Regions from separate parts of the Shewanella sp. SG44-6 genome, predicted to be linked through region 1. Evidence: riboswitches for the same ligand, from Rfam matches in the RefSeq annotation. Region 1 holds a riboswitch; the other holds the start of a gene.
What was found. A riboswitch is a leader RNA that binds a small molecule or an ion and turns the genes downstream of it on or off. The one in region 1 is predicted to bind cyclic di-GMP.
Positions count from the first base shown of each region.

Region 2: another riboswitch for cyclic di-GMP. It lies ahead of gbpA (N-acetylglucosamine-binding protein GbpA); the one in region 1 lies ahead of H5185_RS06305 (glycosyl hydrolase family 18 protein).

Region 1 is NZ_JACJER010000023.1:23,908-27,329, reverse strand. Features, by position in the region: gene H5185_RS06305 (glycosyl hydrolase family 18 protein) at 1-1,333, opposite strand, end outside; cyclic di-GMP riboswitch class I at 1,438-1,526, opposite strand; gene fis (DNA-binding transcriptional regulator Fis) at 2,095-2,400, opposite strand; gene dusB (tRNA dihydrouridine synthase DusB) at 2,424-3,386, opposite strand.
Region 2 is NZ_JACJER010000004.1:34,042-37,463, reverse strand. Features, by position in the region: gene H5185_RS01400 (LysR family transcriptional regulator) at 1-565, opposite strand, end outside; gene H5185_RS01395 (TetR/AcrR family transcriptional regulator) at 687-1,319, shown strand; cyclic di-GMP riboswitch class I at 1,743-1,841, shown strand; gene gbpA (N-acetylglucosamine-binding protein GbpA) at 1,972-3,417, shown strand.

The sequences.
Region 1 (3,422 bases):
GGCCATACATAGCCGCACCGACCACAATTTTACCAGGCGTAACACCTTGCGCTAAAAGGTTTTTCACCCCTTTGTCTGTGGTGTAGCGGGTATCAGGATCCCAACTGGCTTCATACAAATTGGTTTGATGGCCAAGTTCGGTATTGGTCCAGCCGCCGTTGAAGTCGTAGCTCATTAAAAAGATGTAATCCATGTATTGCTGGGCAGCTTGATAATCAACTTTGGCAATTTTATCGTCACCAGCGCTAATGGCTGAGGTCAGTTCATAACTTCGTCCCGTTTCAGCACTTAACTCATCTAACATGGCTCGCAGTTCCCGCATCAAAATGACATAGGTTTCGCCATCATTAGCATTGCCTAAACTTGGGTTTGCACCGCTCCCCCCGGGGAACTCCCAATCAATGTCTACACCATCGAAAAATTTCCACGTTTGTAAGAATTCTTTAACTGATGCCACAAAAACATCACGCTTGGTTTTATCTCCTAGAAAATAGAATGGATCGGATAATGTCCAGCCACCAACAGAAGGCAAAATTTTCAAATCAGGATAAGCTTGCTTAAGTGCCATCAATTGGCCGAAATTACCTTTATAAGGATCAGAAAAATCACTCACACCAGCCTGAGGCATTTGGACCGCCGCCCAAGGATCGTGGATAGCGACTTTAAAGTCAGCACGGCCACTACAGGCACGTTGCAGCGCTTGGAAACTGCCGTCGATTTCTTTCAAGCTATCGTTGATACCATCCCCGCCGCATATTGGGGTAAAACCATATAAAATATGAGTTAAGTTTTGTGCAGGGATCTTATCGACAGCAAATTTGCGGCCGTATACCCCCCATTCAACAAAGTAACTGCCGACCACTTTGCCTGACTTGTTTGTATATGGACGGTTGTTTTCTTTTAGCGGAGCATTGAGCGGGGCTAAATGGCTGCCATCGGTATCGGCCACGAGGATTTCTTTGGCATCGCTCGCCGTACAACCATCGCTGTTACACAGCTGAACTTGCATTTGATAGCGGCCACCTTGCTGTACCTTGAAACTTGCAGAACCAGATGCACTCGAAGGGCCTTCCCATACCGCATTACCATCAAGCAGTACTTTCGCCACAGTGCCAACATCACCACTCCAAAGATTCCAGTTAACTGATACATCCGCTGCATCTTTGACTTTCACTAATTGGTTGTAGGCTGTTGCGGCTTGATCAACCTCGATGATGGCAAATTTTGTTTCACCCCAACCAATAGTGGGTTTACCCGGAGTGGCAGCGATAACATGTGCAGATAACGAAGATGAAATAATCAACGCTAATGTTGAAATACGTGTATTAAACATGAGACTTCCCTATTGAATTATTTAAACCAATAAGGCAAAAAACGCGAACAGGACAGCTGTTCTTTCTAAAACTCATGCGTCAAAAATGCATGAAGAAGGATCCCTGTGGTGTCCCCGCTATCATAGGTACTAAATTCCCCTTAGACCGGAGGCTTTGCGTCCCAATCTTTCAATTGGTTTGCCTTTCTCAAACAAGTGACAGCGTTGTCATTTGTTTTATTAGCATAGTCTTAACTTTTATAAAAATGCAATGAAATAATCCGATTAAGATAAATATTTTTATATGTGATGTTTTTTTGACAATGATTAAAATCAAATGATTCTGTTTGTTTTTAGTTAAGGCTTTGTAATTAATGGGGTATTTTTTGGTTTGAAATCAAGGTGTCAAAAAATAAGAAAAATACTTAAGCGTTAAACATTAAGTGTTAGGGTTACCATCTAGCAACTGTTGCCACTTTTTATCATCTGCGAGTTTTATTTTATTTGAAAAGGTTGGGCTATTAAAGAGCGTTAGCCTTAGTCCAAATTCATTAAGAAATTCATCAAGGTTGAGATCAGCGATGCATTCATCATGATTGAGAACTCATTAGGCTATTGAGGATGTTGCGAGTTTTTGATTTTGGGTGGATCAGGAGTATGAGTTTTTATTTACGTTACTTTGTAAGGAATTTACTCAGGGTACATATGAAGGTACATATAAGCAAAACGGGCTTATCATTACTGATAAGCCCGTTTCATTACAATCACTTAGACGCTAGGTCTTAGTTCATGCCGTATTTCTTTAATTTCTTACGTAAAGTACCACGGTTGATACCTAACATATTAGCAGCGCGCGTTTGGTTGCCACGAGTGTGTTGCATGATGATGTCTAGTAAAGGTGCTTCAACTTCGCACAATACCATTTCATATACTTCAGAAGCTTCCTGACCGTCTAACTGAGAGAAGAAGTTAGTCACGGCACGTTTTACTGCGTCACGTAATAACTGCGGCTTGATAGTGCCGTTTGCTGTTTCGATTTTGCCTACGGTAAGCTGGTGAACTTCTGTGTTAGTTGTCTGATCAAACATTCTATTCTGCTCTTTATTAAATTCTAAACTAATTCATCAAAATAACATTCTACGAGGGAATGTTGCTGGGCAGCGGTTTCAAGCCGATTGAAGTCAGCACGAAATTGGCGCTGTTCCTCATGGTTTAGGTACCACCCGACATGCTTTCTAGCAAATCGGACACCTTTGTATTCGCCATATAAGTCATAAAGTTTATTAAGGTGTTCAAGCATCACAGTGCGTTGCTCTTCTGCCTTAATTGGCGCTAACTTTTTACCTGTTTCCAAGTAATATAGGATTTCTTTAAAAATCCATGGCCTTCCTTGTGCACCTCTTCCAATCATCAGGGCGTCAACGCCAGTGTAGTCAAGCACAAACTTGGCCTTCTCTGGTGTGTCGATGTCCCCGTTGGCGACAACAGGAATTGAGACAGTCTGCTTAATTGCTTTAATGGTGTCGTACTCAGCAAAGCCTTTGTACATGCATTGTCTGGTTCGGCCGTGAACGGCGAGCGAGACAATGCCACAATCTTCAGCAATTTGGGCTATTTCAACACCATTACGATGTTCAGGCTCCCAACCTGTGCGGATCTTTAACGTTACTGGCACATCTACTGCAGCAACCACGGCTTGTAAAATCTCTTTTACTAAGCTTGGGCTTTGCATTAGCGCTGAGCCCGCAAACTTTTTATTCACTTTCTTTGCTGGACAACCCATATTGATATCAATGATATGCGCACCTTGTTCAACGTTGAACTTGGCAGCGTTAGCCATTAAATCAGGGTCTGCACCTGCTATTTGTACGGAGCGTATACCTTCTTCACCAGAATGCATCATGCGCTGGCGGCTTTTATCGCTATCCCAAACCTCAGGATTAGATGAAAGCATTTCTGATACGGCTAAAGCTGCGCCATAGCGTAAGCAGAGATTTCGGAAGGCCTGATCGGTGACACCTGCCATTGGTGCCACAATCAGCTGATTTGACAGTTGATACGGGCCAATTTGCATTGCGAACTTCACCTTGCTCTCCAAAGGGGCGCTATA
Region 2 (3,422 bases), on a different contig from region 1:
TAGGGCAGTTTTCTGGGTATAAGCCCACGGGGATGGTTTTGTTTTTATGGGCGTTACCGTTAGCTGCTGCGGCCCAATGAAAGCGGCGCGTAAATAACAGTTCGCCGTTGACGGGGGCTTGCCAGTGAGTTGCGACTATCACGTCAAACTCGCCTTGATGGAGTCGTTTATATAAATTGCCACTTACATCGGTATCGATAACTAATTCAATATTGGTAAATTCACGAATAAACTCTAATAAGCAGCTGCTTAGGTAGCACTTGATAAAATCGGTTGGCACACCAAGGCGGATCACTTCGCGATTTTGACAATCTTTTAACTCATCAAGTGCCTGTAAGTTAAGTTGCATCATTTTATAGGCATAGCTCAGCAAGGTTTCACCTGACTCGGTCAAGGTGACGCCTTTGTTGTCCCTAATCAGCAAAGTTTGACCGACACTTTCTTCAAGCTTTTTAACTTGTAGACTCAACGTTGATTGGGTTCGGCAAATTTTATCAGCCGCTTTTGACAAGTTGCCACATTCAGCAACAGCGATAAAACTTTCAAGTAAGTCAATTTTTAACATGGGCTATTGAGTAAGTTCATAGTGGTATAAGTATTACTCAATTTAGGCTATCCACAAAGCTTGCTATAGTGTAACTGTGAGGTGTTAATGGTTATTTAATTAAAATATCTTGGAGTAAGGAATGGGTAGCTGGGAGGATCGTGGGAACTACTTGATTGAAGTGTCACAACGTTGTTTAAAAGGCCATAAAACCTTTGATTTATGCCGCTCGCATCTAGTTCAAGCCAGCCAGATATCCAAGGGCACTATTTATAATCACTTTACCTCAGAGGCCGATTTAATTGTGGCCGTAGCCAGTGCAGATTATCGTCATTGGTTAATTCAAGCCGAACAAGATACACAGCAATATAGTGATCCCTATTTACGGTTTATTTTTCATCATTGCCAACGTTTGTACCGTATTTTATCAGAACAATCATTTGTTATTGCTAGAGTGATCCCCAACGAGTCAATACTAATACAAGCCAGCGATTATTATCGTGCCCGTTTTGAGCTAGTACTTAAACAATATCAACAATGGAATGCACAAACCCTGACAGAGATTGGTGAGGTTGGTGGCTTTAATCGTGGCGAGTTGCTTTGTGACTATTTACGCGGTGCTATGATCAACAGTGACGATGCACAAAAGCATCCCGACGATGCTGAAATGTACTACCAGTTTAGTTTTGCCATGACCCAGCTCATGGGCCATTCACACAAACGCATGCCCACGATTAATACATTCCTGCAGTGGCTAGCCGGTAAACCCGCATAAATAATTTATCCTCGCTCTTGAACCCTAAATGCCATGGATCTCTTAACTTCAGTTAACGGCTTGCTCTGGAACGCATTTGGCCAGCTTGGGACAATTATTAATCGCAGTCATTTAAGCGTTTTCTAAACTAAAATCGATAATGGCCCACCTACCTATCTACTCACACAATCGTGTTTTAGTACATCAGTAAAATATGGCAATGTCATCGATGCTATGTTTACAACAGCATGAATCTGAGTCCCTAAATGCTAGAGAGTAGCAGATAAAAATCATGTCGCCTTGAGCCCACGCCAACACTGAATGTACTTTTTAAGTGTTTGTATTTATTGTTTTTATATTTTTTGACACGGTTGATGTTTGTTGTTAGGTTAGTCGTGTTAGTTGATACCTTGTTATAAATAACGTTATCACCAAGCTAACACTCATAGTATTTGGCAAACTAATTGAAAAGTTAGGACGCAAAGCTTCCGGTCTAAGGTGGTAAATTAATTTTTACGAAACTAAGATAGCGGAGTTGCCGCAGAGCTCAGGTTCTGCGTGAAACGAACAGCCGTTTTTTTAACGCTGTTGTTTGCCAAAATACCACTTTGATATTGATATCGAGGCCTATCACTTATTTTTAAGTAATAGGTAACCAATGGAGTGCATTTAAGTGGCAAATCTTCCTGTTTTACCTCATGTTTCTAAGTTAAGCCTACTCGCAGCCTCACTCATGGCTGCAAATTCTTTCGTCAGTCTGTCTGTTGAAGCGCATGGTTATGTGCTATCGCCAGAGTCACGCTCATACGCTTGTAAAACTGGCAATAATGCAAGCTGTGGCGCCGTTCAGTGGGAGCCACAAAGTGTTGAAGGGCCTTCGGGATTCCCTGAATCAGGCCCTGAAGATGGTAAGTTAGCGAGCGCTGCAAATGGTGCCTTTTCTCCTCTAGATGTTCAGAGTCCGGTCCGTTGGTCTAAAACGGATATCAACGCCGGATGGCAGCAATTTACTTGGCAGTTTACCGCTAACCATGTCACCCGTAACTGGCGCTATTATATTACTCGCCAGGGTTGGGACCAAAACCAAGCCTTAAGCCGCGCGAGTTTCGATTTAGCGCCTTTTTGTGTGGTCGATGGTGGCATGGTTCAGCCACCTAAATTAGTTACTCATGACTGTTACGTGCCAGAGGGACTAAGTGGTTACCACGTTATTTTAGCCGTATGGCAAGTCGGTGACACCAGCAATAGTTTCTATAATGCTATTGATGTCAATTTGAGTTCAGGCCCGGGAATCCCTAACGAATGGCAAGATGTGGGTGACATTAATCCGTCACTGGATCTCAAGGCTGGTGACAAAGTGATGACCAGGGTATTTGATGCTAATGGCGAGCAGCTCTCTAAGCAAACCACGATTACAATTACCGATGCGACTCAAGGTAATAAACAGAATTGGCCTTTCCTTCTTGCCAGCACTATTAATGCGCAGCAATCACAACTCAAAGCAGGACAAAAGAATGCTGCTGGCAGTATCATGCCGGTTTACGGTAAAAATGATATTTTTACCCTAACTGATTCAGGTATTGAGCGTGTCGAAGTCGAGTTTGATTTAGCGCCTGCCCCAGGGAATCAACTCGATGTGACCTCGCTTGCTGATGCAATTCAAATCAACGATGGTGCGGCTCAAGTGAGTTTTGATGTGACAACCAATTCCGCTATGCAAGTGTCAGCTTATTTATTTAATCATGATGGCGTTGCATCTGGATTTGTGAGTCAAGCGGTTAATAATACCAATGCGAGTTTAGTGCTGGATGTTGTAGCACCTAAAGTTGGCCATTATCACTTACAAGTTAAAGGTGAACCTCAGCAAGGGGATGTCATCCAGCAGAACTTTGATGTGTTTTTAAAGGATGAGCGACCAGTACCAGAAGCCGACTTCGTGTTTCCAGCTGAAGTGACGCGTTATGTTACCGGCACTAAGGTTTTGCAACCTAAGACAGGTAAGGTTTATCAATGTAAACCTTTCCCATACGGCGGCTACTGTATGCAGTGGTCAGCTTCTGCTACCAGTTATGAGCCGGGCGTAGGAGCTTCTTGGGCGGTAGCATGGACTGAATTGTAAAATCG